DNA from 2 places in the Ruania alba genome. Region 1 is predicted to be linked to the other one. Evidence: predicted binding sites of a transcription regulator. Region 1 holds the regulator's gene; the other holds the start of a gene.
The links. Region 1 encodes LexA, which represses DNA repair genes until DNA is damaged. Its sites were predicted from a motif close to TCGAACANNTGTTCGA; they were not measured.
Positions count from the first base shown of each region.

Region 1 (5,023 bases):
TATCGCCGCCTCCGGCTCGCCGAAGGTGCTGCCCGAGCACGAGATCCTCCTGGTGGACGAGGCGCACGAGCTCTCCGACCGAGTCACGGCGCAGGCCACGGTGGAGCTGTCCGCGGCCGTGGTGGAACGCACCGCCCGGATCGCGCGACGCCACGGTGGCGTGCAGCTCGCGCCCTTGGACGACGCGGCTGCCGAGCTGCGCACGTTGCTCATGCAGGTCCCCGAGGGACGGCTGCGGATGGGACTGCCCGAGGAGCTGACTGCCGCCGTGCGCACCATCGCCGATGCCACGCGCGAGGGGATGAGCGCGATGAAGGGCGAGACCAAGCCCGGGGGAGACGCCGGCGGGGTCAACATGGCCAAGAGCGCGCTCCTGGTGCTCTTCGAAGTGGCCGACCGGCTGCTCTCGGACCGGGTGCGGGAGAACGTCGACGTGCTCTGGTGCGAACGCGGCCGGCGACCGGGTGAGGGATCTCGGTTGATGGTGGCGCCCCTGAACGTGGCCGGGCCCATCACCGGCGAACTGCTCGCCGGACGGTCGGCCGTGCTCACTTCGGCCACCCTGGCGCTCGGCGGGACGTTCGATGCCACGGCGGGCGCACTGGGCCTGGCTGCAGGCACCTACCGCTCGGAGATCGTCTCCTCCCCGTTCGACTACGGACGGCAGGGGATCCTCTACGTGGCCAAGCACCTCCCGCCCCCGGGCGGGACGGGACCGACGAGCGCGTGCTGGACGAGATCGCCGAACTGGTCACCGCCTCCGGCGGCGGCGCGCTGGGGCTGTTCTCCTCACGCCGCGGTGCGCAGGCGGCAGCGGAAGCCATGCGGGAGCGGCTGGACACCCCGATCCTGCTGCAGGGGGAGGACGTGCTGCCGACGCTGGTGCGTGAGTTCGCGGCCGACCCGGCAGCGTCCCTGTTCGGCACCCTCTCCCTGTGGCAGGGCGTGGATGTACCGGGTCAGTCGTGCCGGCTGGTGCTGATCGACCGGATCCCGTTCCCGCGCCCCGACGACCCGATCAAGGCGGCCCGCACCGAGGTGGTCGGCAAGTCGGGCGGGAACGGCTTCATGGCGATCTCGGCCACCCACGCCGCCCTGCTCCTCGCCCAGGGCGCCGGACGCCTCATCCGGTCCACCACCGACCGAGGGGTGGTGGCCGTGCTGGACCCACGGCTGCGCACGGCCCGCTACGGAACCTTCCTGGCCGCGAGCCTGCCGCCCCTGTGGCCGACCACCGACACACACGTGGTGCGCGCCGCCCTCACCCGTCTCGCCGAAAGCTGAATCGGGCCGGGAGTGGACCGAAGACTCAGAGCGAGCGAAGCACGCTCACGACCCGGCCGAGAATCTCCGCGTCGGTCCCGTCGATCGGTGAGTAGGCGTCATTGGCGGGGAGCAACCAGAGGGCGTCGGTCGTGCGCTTGAAGGTCTTCACCGTGGCCTCACCGTCGATCATCGCCGCCACGATCTCGCCGTTCTCGGCCACCGCCTGCTGCCGGACCACCACCCAGTCGCCGTCACAGATTGCCGCATCGATCATCGAGTCACCGACGACCTTGAGCAGGAAGAGCTCACCCTCGCCGACGAGCTGCCGGGGGAGCGGGAAGACATCCTCGACCGCCTGCTCGGCCAGGATCGGTCCACCGGCGGCAATGCGGCCCACCACCGGCACGTAGGTGGCTGAGACGTCGCTCTGCTCACCGTCGTGCATGGTGAAGGTCCCAGGTTTGGCGGTCGCCTCCTGAGAGTCGTCCGGGTTGATGATCTCGATCGCTCGGGTCGAGACCGGGTCGCGGCGCAGGTACCCCTTCTGCTCGAGGATGTTCAGCTGGTACTTCACCGAGGACGGGCTCGCGAGACCCACGGCGGCCCCGATCTCGCGCATCGTCGGTGGGTACCCCTTCTTGTCGAGGCTCTGCTTGATCGACTTCATGATCAGGCGCTGGCGCGGGCTGAGCCCGTCCGGGCCGGGACGGTCCTTCGGATCGGTCGACTTCGCGCGGCTCACGGTGTCCTCCAAGGGGCCTCGGGCGTTGATATGACGCCAATGTCAGTGGTCGGTGATGTGCTCTGGCGTAGTGGTTCTCCCAGCCTAGAGGGGAGGGCCGCCACGTCAAAACATCTGTTCGACCAGCGTGTCGACATTGTCGCACATGCGTGCTACCTTCGAAACAGGTGTTCGACGAACGAGTGTTCTAGACCCGCATGACCGACCGAGAGGAGAGCTCAGATGAGCGCCTTGGCCCTTCCTGTTCCAGAGTTCCGTCCGAGCCCGGTGCGTCGCCGCCACCTCGTGGCGGTCCCGGACGTCACTCCTCAGCCGCTGTCCGTCCCCCGTGCGCCGGAGGCTCCTCTCGCTCCTGTCCGTCCCACCAGTGACCTGTCCGAGGCGGCCCCGTTGCGCCTCACGATGCGTGGCCGGGCCGTCCTCTCGGTGCTGGCACTCCTGGGTGCGGTGCTGGTGGGCTCGTTGGTCGGCCTCGCCTTCCCTGCGAACGAGGCGCCGCCGGCGGAGGTCGGGGTTGTCACCGTGGGGGCCGGGGAGAGTCTGTGGGTGATTGCCAGCGAGGTCGCGGAGCCCGGGCAGGACGTGCGCGTGGTCGTCGATCAGATCATGACGCTGAACGGACTTTCGGGCGCGACCGTGCACACCGGGCAGCAGCTCACCGTGCCGGCTGAAGGGTGATCGGCCCCGCGCCTCTGGTGACTGACCATCGGACGAGCGGCGTTCGGCGGCCCCGTCAGTAGCCGTCGTCGGACATACTTGCGCTGAAGGCGGCTCAGTGTCTACGGTTTTGCTACATCTAGTAGTTACACTGATGTGATTGCCGCAGATGTGGTGGCATCACGCGAGGAAAGGATCGGCGCCGACGTGCATTGTCCGTTCTGCCGTCACGGTGACTCGCGCGTGGTGGACTCACGGACCGCGGAGGACGGTGCCTCGATTCGCCGCCGCCGCCAGTGTCCCGAGTGCTCGCGGCGATTCACCACGGTGGAGACGACGAGCCTGAGCGTGATGAAGCGTTCGGGTGCGGTCGAGCCGTTCAGCAGGGACAAGATCATCTCGGGTGTGCGCAAGGCGTGCCAGGGGCGCCCTGTCTCCGAGGATGATCTCGCGTTGCTCGCACAGCAGGTCGAGGAAGCCGTCCGTGCCACCGGTGTGGCCGAGGTGGACGCGCACGAGATCGGGTTGACGATACTCGGCCCATTACGTGCCCTCGACGAGGTCGCCTACCTGCGGTTCGCGAGCGTGTACCAGGGCTTCTGCTCTCTGGAGGACTTCGAGGCCGCCATCACGGCGTTGCGCGAGGATCGCGCCGAACGGGACGAAGCCGAGTCCCTCACCTAGACGGCCGTCGGTGGTCCGGGAGGGGAAGCCCGGACCACCGACGGCGATCGCCGCACGGCGCTCCCGTGGACGGCAGCGGCCCGGTCGCCTTACAGGTCGCTGGAGCGATCCGCCCAGATGTTCACACCGCCCTCCTGGGCGTGCCGGTCGATCGCAGCGAGCTCGTCCGCGCCGAACTCGAGGTGTGCCAGTGCACCGAGTGTGTCGTCGAGTTGGGCCACGCTCGAGGCTCCGACCAGGGCCGTGGTGATGCGTGGGTCCCGCAGCACCCACGCGACTGCCATCTGGGCCAAGGTCTGGCCCCGGTCATCAGCCAGGTCCGTCAAGGCGCGGATGCGCCGCAGGTTCTCCTCGGTGAGGAACGAGGTGCGCAACGGTCCGTCCTTGGCCGCCCGGGACTCCTCGGGGACACCGGAGAGGTAGCGATCGGTGAGCATGCCCTGGGCGAGCGGCGAGAAGACCACCGCTCCCATCCCGACCTCGCCGAGCACGTCGAGCAGGGATTCGCCGGAGTCATCCGGGTCCTCGATCCACCGGTTGATCAGCGAGTACGAGGGCTGGTGCACCACAAGGTCGAGGCCGACCTCGGCGGCCGCGGCGACCGCCTCCCGGGTGCGCGTGGCGGAGTAGGAGGAGATCCCCGCGTAGTGCGCGCGTCCGGAGTCCACGGCCGTCTTCAGTGCGCCCATGGTCTCGTGCAACGGTGTGGTGGGGTCGAACCGGTGGGAGTAGAAGATGTCCACGGCGTCCACCCCCATCCGTCGTAGGGACGCGTCCAGGGAGCTGAGCAGGTACTTGCGGGATCCGCCCTCGCCGTAAGGGCCCGGCCACATCCGGTAGCCGGCCTTCGTGGTGACCACCAGCTCGTCCCGGTAGGGCGCCAGGTCGGTAGCGAGCAGGCGGCCGAACACCTCTTCGGCCCTGCCGCGAGGTGGCCCGTAATTATTGGCGAGGTCGAACTGGGTGATCCCTCGGTCGAAGGCTCCCAGCACGATCTCGCGCTGGGTCTGCGCGGGTGTGGAATCTCCGAAGTTCTGCCACAGGCCGAGCGAGATGAGCGGGAGATCCAGACCGGAACGTCCCGAGCGGCGCATCGGCATCGTGTCGTAGCGAGAGTCGGCTGCCTGGTAGAGCGAGGTCATACCTGCGATGCTAAATGCCTGGCGCGTGCCCGGAGCATCCGGGCACAGTGGTCTCACGTCCGGCAGGCGCACCTGTCCGGGCAGGACCCATCCTCACGGCAGCCTCGTGAGGGCCATGACGTCACCGAGAGTGGCGAGGTGAGGAGTCGATGATGACGCAGCAATCAGGCGCAGACCGTACGTCGGAGCAGGACGAGCAGATCTCCGACGCCAAGGCGAAGATGCGGGAGGCCCTCGAACGCAAGGCCGAGCGTGAGCACCCCACCGCCCAGGGCCACCGCAACACCGGGGCAGTGCACGGGTCCGAGGTGGACGGCCCCGGCGGGCGCCGGGTGTTCCGGCGCAAGTCCGTCTAGTCGTCCGCGTGCGGGCTCAGCGCACGCACCCGGATCGTGGCGTCCATCTGCTCGATCTCCCGCAGCGTGCCGATCGGGAGGTCACCTCCGATGTCGGTGACCACGTACCCGACGGACCCGGACGTGCTCAGGACCTGACTCTCAATGTTCACACCCTCGTCTGAGAGGGCGTTGTT
Region 1 is NZ_FNTX01000001.1:972,669-977,691, forward strand. It holds gene BLU77_RS23040 (ATP-dependent DNA helicase) at 727-1,284, shown strand; gene lexA (transcriptional repressor LexA) at 1,310-1,933, opposite strand; gene BLU77_RS22530 (LysM peptidoglycan-binding domain-containing protein) at 2,231-2,686, shown strand; gene nrdR (transcriptional regulator NrdR) at 2,873-3,349, shown strand; gene BLU77_RS04560 (aldo/keto reductase) at 3,439-4,491, opposite strand; gene BLU77_RS04565 (DUF5302 domain-containing protein) at 4,644-4,847, shown strand; gene serA (phosphoglycerate dehydrogenase) at 4,844-5,023, opposite strand, start outside.

Region 2 (5,023 bases), 780 kb from region 1:
GGTCATGGGACCACTTCACACCTATTCAGTCACCGTGGACTGGACCGGAGCCGGCGAACGTGGCACTGAGTCCTACACCGCCTACTCACGCGACCATGAGGTCACCATCGAGGGGAAGCCTGCGTTGCCCGGATCGGCCGACCCCGCCTTCCGCGGTGACGCCGACCGGTACTCACCTGAGGAACTCTTCGTGGCCTCGCTCTCCCAGTGCCACATGTTGTGGTTCCTGCACCGGGCCGCCGTCGCAGGCGTGGTGGTGACCGGATATGTCGACCGTGCGACTGGCACGATGCGGGTGGAGACGGCTGGAGCCGGGCAGTTCACTGAGGTCACCTTGCACCCGAAGGTCACGGTGGCGCACGAGGTCAGCGACGACGTCATCGTTGACCTGCACCAGCAGGCGCACGATCACTGTTTCATCGCCCGGTCCGTGAATTTCCCCGTGCGGCACATGCCGGCGACCACGCGCGTGGCCGAACCGGCCTGACCCCCGGCTCCACGACCGGGGCGGTCAGCCTCGGGTGAGCGCAGCGTGCCGATCGTGCCGGTGCGCCACGTCCCGGAGGCCGTCGCGTTCTACGGGTGGCTCGGTTCGCCGCACTGACCGGTCGGATCGTCGCCCGTCCGACTCACGCACTCTCCCGCTTCGCCTTGGCGATCTTCGCAGAACGGCGCGCCGACCGTGCCTTCGGCCGGCTCAGCGGCGCGACCGCCGTGACCGGCTTCAGGGTGGGGCGCGCCGTCGAGCCGAGAATCTCTGCCAGGAAGGCGCCCGTGTGTGACCCCTGGACCGCCGCCACGTCCTCCGGATGCCCTTCGGCCACCACGGTGCCTCCGCCGGAACCACCCTCCGGGCCCATGTCCACGACCCAGTCAGCGCTCTTGATCACGTCGAGGTTGTGCTCGATCACCAGGACCGTGTTTCCCTTCTCCACCAGACCTTGGAGCACCCCCATCAGCCGGCGAATGTCGTCGAAGTGCAGACCGGTAGTCGGCTCGTCGAGCACGTACACGGTGCGACCGGTCGACCGCTTCTGCAGTTCGGAGGCCAGCTTCACACGCTGTGCCTCACCGCCGGAGAGCGTAGGGGCCGGCTGCCCGAGCCGCACATATCCGAGGCCAACGTCGACGAGGGTGTGCAGGTGCCGGGCGATCGCCGGAACGGCGGCGAAGAACTCCGCCGCCTCCGAGATCGGCATGTCCAGCACCTCGGCCACGGTCTTGCCCTTGTAGTGCACCTCGAGCGTCTCGCGGTTGTACCGGGCCCCCTGGCACACCTCGCACGGCACGTACACGTCCGGGAGGAAGTTCATCTCGATCTTCAACGTGCCGTCCCCCGAGCATGCCTCGCAGCGGCCGCCCTTCACGTTGAAGGAGAACCGGCCCGGTGTGTAGCCACGCACCTTGGCCTCGGTGGTCTGCGCGAACAGCTTGCGCATGTGGTCCCAGACGCCGGTGTAGGTGGCCGGGTTGGATCGCGGTGTCCGCCCGATCGGGCTCTGGTCGACGTGCACGACCTTGTCCAGCTGGTCCACGCCCGTCACCCGCTTGTGCCGGCCAGGCACGTGCTTGGCACCGTTCAGCTCGTTCGCCAGCACGTTGTACAAGATCCCATTCACCACGGTGGACTTCCCGGAGCCGGACACCCCGGTGATCGCGGTCAAGGTGCCCAACGGGAAGGAGACGTCGATGCCCCGCAGGTTGTTCTCCCGCGCACCGTGCACCGTGACCCACCGGCCCTTCTCCGGCGCACGCCGATGACTCGGCAACGGGATGCTGCGACGACCGGACAGGTAGTCGCCCGTGAGTGAGCCTTCGGCGGCAAGCAGACCGTCGTAGTCGCCGGAGTGCACGATGTGGCCACCGTGCTCACCGGCACCGGGTCCGATGTCGACGATCCAGTCAGCGGTCCGGATGGTGTCCTCGTCGTGCTCGACCACGATCAACGTGTTACCCAGGTCGCGCAGTCGAGACAGTGTCTCGATCAGCCGGCGGTTGTCCCGCTGGTGCAGCCCGATGCTCGGCTCGTCAAGCACGTACAGCACGCCCACCAGCCCGGAACCGATCTGGGTGGCCAGACGGATGCGTTGCGCCTCACCGCCGGAAAGTGTGCCGGCGGGGCGAGACAGCGAGAGGTAATCGAGTCCGACGTCCAGCAGGAATCCCAACCGGGAATGGATCTCCTTGAGCACCTGGCCGGCAATAGCGGCCTCACGCTCACCCAGCTGGAGCCCATCCAGGAACTGCTTGGCCTCATCGATGGAGAGGAAGCACACGTCGGCGATGGACTTTCCACCAACGGTCACGGCGAGCACCTCGGGCTTGAGCCGGGCACCCTGGCACGCAGGGCACGGCACCTGGCGCATGTACTCCTCGTACTTCTCCCGCGACCACTCCGACTCCGTCTCGGTGTGCCGGCGCTCCAGGAACGAGATGACGCCCTCGAAGCCGGTGGAGTAGGAACGTTCACGACCCCACCGATTCCGGTATCGCACGTGCACCTTATGGTCCTTGCCGTAGAGCACGGCATCCTTGGCACGCTTGGGCAGCGCGCGCCACGGGGTGTCCACCGAGAACCCGAGATCGTCACCGAGCGCGACCAGGACCCGGTCGAAGTACTGCGAGTTGCCGCTCGCCCACGGGGCCACGGCCCCCTCCGCCAGGCTCAGCTCATCGTCCGGGATCACCAGCTCCGCGTCCACCTCCAAGCGAGTACCCAGGCCGGTGCACTCCGCACAAGCCCCGTACGGTGCGTTGAAGGAGAACGTCCGGGGCTCCATCTCCTCCAGGGCGAGGGGGTGGTCGTTCGGGCACGCACGCTTCTCGGAAAACCTCCGGGTGCGGTCCGCGTCGTCGGCGTCGAGGTCCACGAAGTCGGCCACGACCAGGCCGTCCGCGAGGCCGAGTGCGGTCTCGACCGAGTCGGTGAGCCGCTGCCGGATGTTCTCGCGCACCACGAGCCGGTCCACCACCACGCTGATGGTGTGCTTGAGTTTCTTCTCCAAGGTCGGCGGTTCGCTGAGCTGGACCAGCTCACCGTCCACCAGCGCGCGAGCGAAACCCCGGGACTGCAGGTCCTTGAAGAGATCCGCGTACTCCCCCTTGCGTCCGCGCACCACGGGTGCGAGCACCTGGAACCGGGTGCCCTCGGGCATCTCGCGCAGCCTGTCCACGATCTGCTGCGGAGTCTGGGCCACGATCCGCTCCCCGCACGTGGGGCAGTGCGGAGTGCCCGCCCGGGCGAAGAGCAGGCGCAGGTAGTCGTACACCTCAGTGATCGTGCCCACGGTGGAGCGCGGGTTCCGGTTCGTGGACTTCTGGTCGATCGAGACTGCCGGGGACAGGCCCTCGATGAAGTCCACGTCCGGCTTGTCCATCTGACCGAGGAACTGGCGCGCATACGCGGACAGTGATTCGACGTACCGGCGCTGTCCTTCGGCGAAGATCGTGTCGAACGCCAGCGACGACTTCCCGGACCCGGACAGACCGGTGAACACGATCAGCCGATCGCGGGGCAGCTCGATGCTGACGTTCTTGAGATTGTGCTCGCGGGCACCACGGACGAGGAGGGTCTCACTCACGTCCGCCATGGTAAGCCGAGGTACCGACATCGCACAAACGTTCTATGTTGGGTGGGCGTGTTATTCCACGTGGACGCGTCCGGAACGACGCGCACTCGGACCTCACATGGGGCAGCATGGACGGATGAGTGAGACCACCCATCCCGTCCCAGGACACGTCGAGCCAGGTGGCGCTGCACTGCACTGGCAGGTCGGTCCACTGCGCATCGGCAAGGTCAGCGTCTCCGCGCAGGACAACAACGCCTACCTGCTCACGCACACCAGCGGGGAGCAGCTCCTCGTCGACGCCGCCGACAGCGCCGAAACACTGCTCGAGGTGCTCGGCGGTGCGCACCCCCAGCCACACCTGACCACCGTGCTGACCACCCACGGCCACTGGGACCACCACCGCGCACTGGCCGCGGTAGTGGGTGTCACGGGCGCGGAAGCTGTCGCCGGCCGCGACGACGCCGGACATCTGCCGGTCACCCTGGGCCGGGCCCTGGACCACGGTGATCACCTCGTGCTCGGCGACATCCAGCTCGAGGTGATCAGCCTGCGCGGCCACACGCCCGGCTCCATCGCCCTCGCCTATCACCCGCCCGACGGCGCCACCTGGCTCTTCACCGGGGACAGCCTCTTCCCGGGCGGGGTCGGCAAGACCGATTCAACCGGCGACTTCACCCGCCTCCTGAGCGACGTGACCGCCCGGGTGTTCGAGCGCTTCGATGACGACACGGTGGTGCACCCGGGCCACGGCGACAGCACCACGCTCGGCGCCCAACGCCCACAGCTGGGCGACTGGCGCACGCGCGGCTGGTGACCGCCGCCACTACAGTGCCCCTCATGAGCACCTTCGCCGTCGAGTACTCCTACGACATCACCCGCACGTCGGACATCAACGAGTTACGCCCACAACATCGGGAGTTCTTGCGCGCCCTTGCCGACGAGGGCACGCTGCTCGCCTCGGGACCGTGGCTGGACAACGCTGCACCGGGTGCCCTGCTTCTGCTCAGCGCCGAGGACGACACCACAGCCAAGCAGATCCTGGACGAGGACCCGTTCCAGCGGGCACACGTCATCACCCACCGCACGGTGCGCGCGTGGAACCCGCTGATCGGGGTCTTCGCCGACAGGGCCGAGTAGTCAGCGATACAGGTCACCGGACGAGGTCTCCTCGCGAGCTGCGTCATCGTCGCCGTCAGGCGTCGTGCGCTTGCCCACAGTCACCGAGGCCACAGTCGTGACCACCAGGATCCCGACGATGACGATCAGGGACAGCCACGTGTTCGGCTCCGGGATCGCCGTCCAGTGCTCCCCGCCGTTGATGAAGCCCAGCTCGTTCTCGTGCAGCGCGTGGTTCACCAGCTTGAACCCGATGAACGCGAGGATGGCGGCGAGACCGTAGTTGAGGTAGACGAGCCGGTCGAGCAGGCCGTCGATGAGGAAGAACAACTGACGCA
Region 2 is NZ_FNTX01000001.1:1,751,072-1,756,094, forward strand. It holds gene BLU77_RS08085 (OsmC family protein) at 5-487, shown strand; gene uvrA (excinuclease ABC subunit UvrA) at 630-3,581, opposite strand; gene BLU77_RS08095 (MBL fold metallo-hydrolase) at 3,706-4,383, shown strand; gene BLU77_RS08100 (YciI family protein) at 4,407-4,706, shown strand; gene BLU77_RS08105 (TerC family protein) at 4,707-5,023, opposite strand, start outside.
Region 2: the regulator LexA is predicted to act here: its motif matches at 3,611-3,626, upstream of uvrA (excinuclease ABC subunit UvrA).